2 regions of the Paenibacillus sabinae T27 genome follow, and region 1 is predicted to be linked to the other one. Evidence: riboswitches for the same ligand, from Rfam matches in the RefSeq annotation. Region 1 holds a riboswitch; the other holds the start of a gene.

The links. A riboswitch is a leader RNA that binds a small molecule or an ion and turns the genes downstream of it on or off. The one in region 1 is predicted to bind cyclic di-AMP.
Region 2: another riboswitch for cyclic di-AMP. It lies ahead of PSAB_RS00495 (C40 family peptidase); the one in region 1 lies ahead of PSAB_RS26635 (NfeD family membrane protein).

Annotation. Positions count from the first base shown of each region.
Region 1 covers NZ_CP004078.1:2,735,619-2,740,489, forward strand. Annotated here, with positions in the region: gene PSAB_RS12620 (alpha/beta hydrolase) at 1-1,085, shown strand, start outside; gene PSAB_RS12625 (nuclear transport factor 2 family protein) at 1,139-1,606, shown strand; cyclic di-AMP (ydaO/yuaA leader) riboswitch at 2,518-2,703, shown strand; gene PSAB_RS26635 (NfeD family membrane protein) at 2,872-3,408, shown strand; gene PSAB_RS12635 (flotillin family protein) at 3,431-4,852, shown strand.
Region 2 covers NZ_CP004078.1:100,102-104,972, reverse strand. Annotated here, with positions in the region: gene PSAB_RS00505 (M1 family metallopeptidase) at 1-1,715, shown strand, start outside; gene PSAB_RS00500 (hypothetical protein) at 1,727-2,557, shown strand; cyclic di-AMP (ydaO/yuaA leader) riboswitch at 2,779-2,920, shown strand; gene PSAB_RS00495 (C40 family peptidase) at 2,941-3,408, shown strand; cyclic di-AMP (ydaO/yuaA leader) riboswitch at 3,750-3,892, shown strand; gene PSAB_RS00490 (C40 family peptidase) at 3,898-4,389, shown strand; gene PSAB_RS00485 (GNAT family N-acetyltransferase) at 4,653-4,871, shown strand, end outside.

The sequences.
Region 1 (4,871 bases):
GGTCGACCGTTGCGGCCCAGGCAGAAGAACGCGCAAAGCACTATGAAAGCGAGGGTTTCCCGGCAACCGCCAAAGATTTGTATCAGCGTGCTGCGGTGATGTGGGGCAGAGCGCAATATTCATTTTTTAACGATGATCCCAGAAAAGCCGTATTTCGCGAGCGCTGTAATGAGTCCGTCGCAGCGATTTCGCGCCTGAGCAATCAAACGATCCAGAGGGTTGAGCTGGATTTTGAAGGCAAAAAAATATTCGGTCTGCTGTTTCTCCCTGAAGGAAACGTATCGAACGCTCCTGCTGTCATTCTTGGTCCGGGCATGGACATGATCAAAGAGGATTATATCCAGATTGCCCAACGCTACTATACGTCCCGGGGCATGATTGCTCTGTCGATTGAAGGGCCTGGTCAGGGAGAATCCGGATCATCCGGACTCAAAGTCACCTTAACCAACTACCAGCGCGCCATCAGCCGGTATATTGACTTTCTTGAGGAGCTACCACAGGTTGACAAGAATCGGATAGGTCTGTTTGGAGTCAGTATGGGCGCGATCTGGGGATTACGGGGAGCTGCCCACGACAACCGTCTGAAATCATTAGCCACATTCATGGCAGGCCCCGGTGAACTGGAGAAGTCTTTCAGCAAAGCTCAACCGAGCTTCAAGGCCAATATGATGTATATGTCCGGATATACCGATGAAGAGAAGTTTGATAAGGAAATGGCGGCGAATTACAGCATTTGGCATCTGGTTCCGAACATCACTTGCCCGGTACTGATCGGCAACGGTGAATTTGATGAGCTTATCCCGGTTGAAGATGCGATTGCGCTATACGAGCTCATCAAGGCTCCCAAGGAGCTGCGGATCTATGAGAATGAATTCCATCCCCTTGGCGGTGTTGCAGCGGAGATCTTCCGTTACGGCTCGGAATGGACGCAGCGGGCGCTGAATGGCGATTTCGCTCAAAGACCCGATAAACGCTATTATGTGCATACGGATGGACGTGTCATCGAAGGATCGGCAAATCCGGCATGGTGGCTTGGCGCCCAACCTCCCGAGATCCTTGCGCGGAAACAATCGCCAGAGTCGTAAGCCGGGGCATTCCGGTTGCAGATTCAATATTTCAATGATAAGGAGTGGTAAATATGACGTTCAATCCGGCAGATTATGAAAAGGTGCAGGAAGCTTCACGGGAGATCTTCCATAAGTTTTGCAAATCTTTTTTGGAAAAAGACATGAATCAATTTATTGAGCTGTTTGATGACAATGCGCTGTTCGAGTTTCCTTACGCTCCTAAAGGCTTTACTCAAAAACTTGAAGGCAAGGCTGCCATTTATGAGTATGTTAAAGACTTCCCTCAAAGGTTTGATATCACACGGTTCAGTGAACCAACCTTTCACTTCGCGATGAACCCCAATATCATGATAGTCGAATTCGAAATTGAGGAAGCGCAAGTCCTGACCACCGGCAAGCCTTATCTTCAGAAATATATCTCGGTGATCGAAACGAGAGACAATAAAATCGTACACTACAAAGATTATTGGAATCCGGTAGTAGCGCTTGTAGCGCTTTTGGATGCAGAAACATTGCAGAAAGTATTAAACGAGCAGTAAGGAGTTGAAATGGTGGAGGTGGGGATTAGAGTTGATCGATTATGATTCTATCCCCACTGATAGACATTTTTCTTACGAAGAGACGTCGGCCTGCGGGAAGCAGGAAAGCGCCGGCGCGGAGATTCAGGATTAGCAGCCTGTTCCAATCTTCGCGCCGCAGAGCAGATACAGAGGTGAGTCGTTCCGACGGAGTTGCGGCTATGTACCCAACCGGCTGCCGGGTGCTCCGGAGAATAACAGCCTTGAATGTAAAATTTTCCTTTCGGCATACATCCACCGTATTACTTCTGATATGTCAATGATCTTATATTCGGATTTTTGTTTCTGAAAGTTAATTTTTATATTCTTAATTTCATTTATTCGGTGAAGAACTCCTTCTATGGAAACACTTCCCTTTACTCACCTCAAATGAAGGATGGGATACTGCGATTACCGGCGGGATTCTTGATAAGGAGAAACGGACGATTTTCGACTCTGCGCTCAGCTAAAGACGGTAGAGCAAGGGAGCAGCAACGATTATGTGGTGTGCGGTTAGTCCTGATCTGGAAGGCTTAAGCGGCGTGAAGCCTATGCGGCCGACCTGGAAGCAGCCCGGTGCCTCCGGGAGTTAAGGGATTATATTACTTATTTTACCTATTTTCGGAATAAACATGGATTGTCTCGGCTGCTGCCAACACCGCAAGCATCCTAAGGTTTTATGGTGTTTGCGGCGTTGACTTTGGCCGAATGGGACAGCTTGCGAGAAACGGAGCAAAAATGAGAAAATCATCGGCCGCTTAAGAGAGAAGCCAAAGAATCCGCTTTTATTCATGAAGAGGAGGCATTCTTTGGCTCCTTTTGCCATCTGGAACGTTTTACATTAGACTGCCACAGGCGTAAGATTCAAATCAACAACTGAATATATTGTAACTGTTCTCAAATGGCTGAATTCCGACAATGGGAACGGGGGAACCAATGGTGAATGCGGCTTTCGATCTGATGCTGCCGCTCACTTGGGGTGAATCCTTGCTGCGTGCTGTAAAGCCGCTCTGGCAAGGTAGGGCAATCTCGCTGCCCGAATCCGTCAGCTAACCCCGTAAGCCTCGTAGAGAGAGGATGAGCGCCATGATCAATTAACCGACCACGGAGAGCCCTGCCGCTTCTGTGGTCTTTTTGCTGGGCATTTAGGAAGGGAAGGCGATCTGTATGAGGAATGAAAAATCTTATAACAACGAAAGTTAGAGTGCTTAGGCACTATCTGAACTGCTTGAAAGGGGGGGATTGCTATCGTTACTGTATTTATTGTGTGCTTCTGGGTAGGGTTACTGCTTCTCCTCAGCGGCGGATTTCATGGGCATGGCCTGGCGGGTCATCTGCATGTAGGAGGCAGCGATGCTGGAGGTCCGGGCTTTGTACCCATACTCCCGCTGATGGTGTTTGTCACGGTTTGGGGCGGAACTGGTTATGTGCTAACCCGGTTCAGCGGAATGAAAATACTTGCAGTGGTGCTGATCTGCACCGTGGTTGCCTTGCTGCTGGGCTGTCTGATGTATGCGGTGCTGGACCGGGTGATGACTCGGTATGACAACAGCATGAATGAAATGGATTATGATCCAACAGGGCAACTAGGGTACATCAGTATTTCTGCAGTGGATGGAGCGGTTGGGGAGATGAAATATGTACTGCACGGAACGATGCGCTCCATTGGAGTGCGGGCAGAAACCGGCCAGCAGCTCGCCAAGGGCGACAGGGTGATTATTTTGAAGGTGAAAAAAGGAATGGCGTCAGTAACCCTCTTCGAGAGGGAAATCGAACAATTATAAATAACGGGGAGTGTCGAACCGAATGGTTATTCTTTATTTGATCGCGGCAATTGTTGTTGTTATCCTGCTGGCTTTGTACACTATCGTGAACTCTTATAAAAAGGTTCCACCCAATCAGGCGATGATTGTGTACGGCCTCGGCGGAAAAAGAGTGGTGCAGGGCGGCGGGACGTTCGTCATCCCCGGCTTCCAAAACAATAAGACCATCTCCATGATGCTGATGAGCTTTGATGTCATTCCGGCGCAGGCGATGTTCTCCCGGCAAGGCATCAAGCTCAACTTGGAGGCGGTGGCCCAGATTAAGATCAAAAGTGATCCTACCGCTATTCTGACTGCCAGCGAGCAGTTTATCGACCGGCCGGAAGAAGACCGCGAGACGATTATCCTGCATTCGGTGGAAGGCCATTTGCGCGGCTTAATCGGGCAGTTGTCGGTGGAATCCATACTAAAGACACCCGACGAAATCAACAGCAAGATGCGGGAGACCTGCTCGGAAGACCTCGACAAGATGGGGCTTGAGGTGGTTAGCTTCACCATTAAGAAAATTACCGACGACAAAGGGTATATCGACAATATGGGGGTTCCGGAGATTGAGCGCATCCGCCGCGATGCCAGCATTGCCAAGGCGGAAGCGGAACGCGACATTCTGATCAAGCAGGCCGAGGCGGAGAAAGAATCCTCCATTGCCAAAGCCAATGCGCATCAGGCAACCATTGAAGCGGAAACCGCCGCTCGCGCCAAGGAATCCTTGTTCGAGAAGGAACTGAACATTAAGCAGGCGGACTTTAAGCTGGAGACGGAAGTGAAGAAAGCGCAAGCGGATCTTGCGTACGAATTGCAGCAGAACAAAATTAAGCAGTCGCTGGTTACCGAACAGGTCAAGATCACGCAGATGGAAGCGGAAGCCAACCGGACCGTCCGGGAAATCGAAGTTGAGCTGAGACAGAAGGAGCTGGAGGCAACGGTGATCAAGCCTGCCCAAGCGGAGAACCAGGCTACGATTATGAGAGCGGAAGCAGCCAAGCAGCGGCAAATTCTTGAGGCTGAAGCAGAGGCAGCCACGACGACCAAGCGCGGGCTAGCAACGGCGGAAGCAGAGCTGGCGAAGGGGAAAGTGAGCGCGGAAATTGTTCAACTGGCTGGAGCGGCGGAAGCGGGAGCACTGGAGAAGAAAGCCGAAGCGTACAAACAGTTCACGCAAGCTGCGCTTACAGTGGAATTCTTGAAAGTTCTGCCAGAGCTGGCTGAGAAAGTCGCTGCCCCGCTGGCCAATGTCGATAAAATTACAGTGATTTCCCAGGATGGAGTTTCATCCGGTGTGAACAAAATTACCGGCGATATCGCCAAAATCATGGCCCAGGTTCCCGAATTGACCCAGACGCTTACCGGTATGAACGTGACAGAGGCGCTCAGCGGGCTGCTCGGCCGGGATAAAGAGCAGTAATTCTATAGCTTCGTAAACC
Region 2 (4,871 bases), 2.6 Mb from region 1:
CCGAGACGGTAACGTGGACCCATCCCGGCAAGAACCCGGTGAGCGATCTGTACTTCCACCTGTACCCGAATGCCTTTGCATCAGACAGCACCACCTTCATGAAAGAATCCGGCGGCAAGCTGCGCAGCGACAGCATGCCCCAGGACGGATTTGGATCGATAACGCTGACCGATGTGCGAACGACCGACGGCGTCTCCCTGATGCACCGGATGCAGTACGTCCAGCCTGACGACGGCAACCCGGATGACAAGACGCTGATCAAGATCCATCTGCCGCAGCCGGTGAACGGCGGAGAAAGCGTTACGGTCAAGCTGCGGTATGAAGTGCGTTTGCCGAAAATATTTGCCCGCATGGGGGAATCCGGAGATTTTATCATGGCAGGGCAGTGGTTTCCGAAGCTGAGTGTCTATGAGCCCGCAGAGGCGCGTGGCAGGGGGGAAGAAGGCTGGAATTTGCACCAGTACCACGGCACCTCCGAATTTTACAGCGATTTCGGGATATACAGCGTGGCCATTTCCGTTCCCGCGAATTATACCGTGGGAGCAACCGGATTTCCCGTTAAGAGCCCCAGAATAGCAGGGGGACGAAAAATATACCAATTTTACGCCGATGACGTTCATGATTTCGCCTGGGCCGCTTCTCCCGATTTTGTCTATGCGGAAAAAGCCTACTCCTCAGCGAATGTGCCCGGCGTGCGGATCAAGCTGTATTTGGACCCTCTGCATAAAAATCTGGCCGAGCGCTATTTCCAGGCCGCCGAGGCCGCGCTCAACGCTTTCAGCAAATGGTACGGCCCCTATCCGTACACCACGCTGTCCATCGTCGTTCCTCCCAAGGCGGGAAACGGAGCGGGAGGCATGGAGTACCCCACCTTGATCACCGCCTTCGGTGCGGAGAGCGGCTCTGCCGATACTTCGCTGGAACGGACGGTGATTCATGAAATCGGGCACCAGTTCTTCTATGGAATGGTGGCCAGCAACGAGTTCGAGGAAGCCTGGCTGGACGAGAGCTTCACCTCCTACGCCGAGGACAGACTGATGCAGAAGGAATACGGAATCGCTCCCAACCTTCCTCTCCAGGCCAACCTCGTCACGAAGCCGATGCCGCTAACTCTAGATACCTGGAAATACGGCAATGCGAACGTCTACACCCAGAACGTCTATATCCGGGGCAAGCTGGTGCTCAAAGATATCGAACAGCAGGTCGGCGCCAAGGCAATGGATACGATTATGTCCTCTTATGCCCGAAAATATCGTTTCCATCATCCAGGCACCGCCGATTTCCAAAAAATCGTGGAGAAGGTGACTAAAAAATCGTGGCAGGATTACTTCGACCGTTACGTATATGGCGGCGGCGCACCCGATTTCACCGTGGAAGACATCACCGTCAGCAAAAGCAAAAAAGGCGGCTACGAGTCGCTGACGACCGTCGCCAATAAAGGCAGCCTGTATACCGGCGTGAGCATAAAATTCACCTTTGCTAACGGCAGCACGCTGCACAAGATCTGGGACGGCGAGGGAGGAAAAGCCTCGTTCCGGCTCTCCTCCGCGGCTCCCCTCGTTTCGGCCGAGGTGGACCCGGGTCACGAAGTCCTGCTGGAGAACAAGCATATCAACAACTTCAGAAAAGCGGCTCTCCCCGCCGCCGCCGTATCCCGCTGGACGCTAAGCCTGACAAACGCAATCGAAACTGTGCTCGGAATTTTCGTCTGGTGAGGTGAAATGAAATGAGATCTTATATAACCCGCGGCTGGGGCAGCGTCAAGGAACAGCTGTATATTCTGATTCTGCTGTTTATCTACCGGCTGCTCTGGGGCTATTTTCTGTACCGCTTCGTAAGGTCCGCCGTCGTTCCCGCGCTTCTGCGGTATCCTTCCGAGAATGCCGGCGGCAGCGCGATAGGCAGGCTGCTGTATTATATCGACGCCCAATTCAGCCTGTCTTCCGAGCCCGACGTACGACGCTGGCTGTGGACGCTGCTTGTTCTGGCGGGCGTGCGCCTGCTGGCGACGCCGTTCATACGAGCCGGACTCCTGCATGAGCTGCATCAGGAGAGCAGGGGCGAGCGCGGGCTGTTCTTTTTTCCCGGTATGAAAAAATACGGGCTGCCCGTCCTGCTCTTCAGCGCCGCTGAATGGGCCTTGTCCCTGCTTCCCCTATACTGGCTTCTCCCCGAGGGGCGCAGACTCATCCTGTCCTCCTACTGGGAGCCGGGGCTGCTCCTGAAGCTGCTGCCGTTTATTCTCGGATGGCTGCTCTACGCGTTTATCATTCGCCAGATTCTGCTGTATATGCAGTTCGGTTATACCACTGGTGCCGGACTATTCGCTTCTCTGCTGACCGCCCTGCAATGCTTTCTTCCTGCCGCGGCACTGCGGATTCTGTTCGGACTTGCGGGACTGTCGATCTTCCTTATATGCGCGGTGACGGGGCTCCTGTGTCCCGGACTGCCCGCTTTCCTCATCAGGCAGCTTGCGCCTCTCCCTTCCACTTTATTCGATTTGTGGGGGCTTGCGGCGCAGTATCATCTATGGCGCGGCAGAACGAAGGCTTCCTAAACTTAATATACCGAAGCAAGCAAAAAGAGTTCAAATTCCGTGACAGGAATCTGAACTCTTTTTTATTTTGATATTTTCCAACATTTCGTCCTCTGAAATAAATTTGCCAAACCCTGAATCCTCTGCTACAATGAGCCATGTGCCAAGGTAACAAGTTTGTAATTATTTAAAACTATTTTGTTATTTTGTCGTATGATGATAAATCAAGTCGATTGTTCTGGTGCATAACTAGGCCAAATTCCCGGGCACCGGGGAGCGGGGGAACCATTTTTTTGGGTGAATTGATCTTGTAACTAGAGAGGTCATAGGGAACCTTCAAACCGAATCCTTAAGCTAACCACGCAGGCATTGGAAGGAGAACATAAGCTTTGAAAGGTCAACATATCAAGAAAAAACTCGCAGCCGCAGCGCTGGGCCTTGTGATGGCTTTCACTCTAGGGTCGGGAAGCGCTTTCGCAGATTCGAAAATGGACACAGTTATAGCAAAAACATTGGGAACCTCATATAAAACCGGTGGAATGAGCACAGCCGGTTTCGATTGCTCCGGATTTACCAAATACGTATTCACCAAATTAGGACTTAACCTTCCTCGTACATCCAAAGCGCAATTCAAAGTAGGAACCTCCGTATCGCGCAGCAAGCTACGCTCTGGAGATCTGGTATTCTTCAATACGGTCGGCAGCGGCGTTTCCCATGTCGGCATTTATGTCGGCAACGGCAAATTCGCGAACTCCTCTTCTTCGCGCGGCGTAACCATCAGCTCGCTCAGCCAATCCTACTGGGCCAACCGCTATGTCGGCGCCAAACGTGTCATGAACACCAAAGCCTACCAGGCGGTGGCTTACGATTGATTCATCCTGCCCGGAATATGATCCAGATCATCCGTTCCGGGTTTTTCCCTTTTTTCTGTATATAGTTAAGCTACACTTCATTCGGCGGCTTGAAACAGATTTTGCAAAAATCGGCGCTGAAAATTTTTTTTAGCATAAAAACGCGGTTTTTATCCGGGTTATTTAAGCGAATTCATAAATGTAAGCGCTACAAAATCGAATTTTGCTATGTTAAAAGTGATTGCCATCCAATAAAAGGTTTGTTACAATAAGCGCAATGAGTTTATAGTAACATTTTTGTAATGAATATTAACGTTTTGACGATAAATTTGTCATGATTTACAGGACATAATCCGAACACTATATCGTATGTGCCGAGTTCCCTAACCATTAGGGAAGCGGGGGAACCATCTTTGGGTGAATTGACCTCCTATTCATTGAGGGGTCATAGGGGACCTTCTACCGAATCCTTAAGCTAACCTCGCAGGCATTTGGAAGGAGTTTAATCTTTTGAAGAAGAAGTTGGCAGCAGCATTCATCAGCTTTTCCATCGTTCTCACACTCGGAGCAGGCAGCGCCTTTGCAGATTCCAAAATGGATAAAGTGATTGACGGCGCCATTGGAACCAAGTATGTATCCGGCGGCACGAGCACAAGCGGGTTCGATTGCTCCGGATTTACCATGTATGTATTCAATAAGATTGGCATTGATCTGCCGCACCAGTCGGGCTCCCAATTCAGAATGGGAGATGCGGTATCCCGCAGCGAACTGAGAGCAGGCGATCTTGTATTCTTTAACACCACCGGTAAAGGTGTCTCCCATGTCGGCATTTACGTCGGCTCCGGTAAATTCGCCCATGCTTCGTCTTCGAAGGGCGTTACCATTACCTCCCTGAACGACAGCTATTATGTCAATCGTTTTGTTGGCGCCAAACGGGTTATGGCCTCCAGTGCCTATCAAACCGCAGCCGTTGATTCCGTAGATAATGATGATGTACAGTAAGATTGACCGTAGAACCCCTTTCGGGCTTTAGCCCCGGGAAGGGGTTTTTGTTTTTTATAAGAACCATTAAAGCTGTTACTTGTATAATACCCCCTCCTGGATTCGTCAAACACACCATTTCCCCTCGGCCATAACTTCCTGAAATCACCTGCGCTCCCATGCTCTCTTTCCGGACTGCAAAGTTTTTGCGTCGAAATCGCCTTTTTTTGTATATAATTTAATATATAGGTTTCCCTTACCGGGGAGAGGAGGTCGCTGAATCAATGATTAGCTCCAACGTCATCTTCCATGTCGGGCCCATGACATCTGCGCATGCCAGAGACATCTGCGGTTGGCATTACAAGGCGCCCTACAATATTTACGGCTGGCTGTCCTGGGATCAAATGGAGGCGCTCGGCATTGAGTTCGGGGACCCGCGGATTCGGAGGGAGCAGTATGTCTCGGTCTTGAACGAAGAGAATGAACTCTGCGGCTTCGCCCAG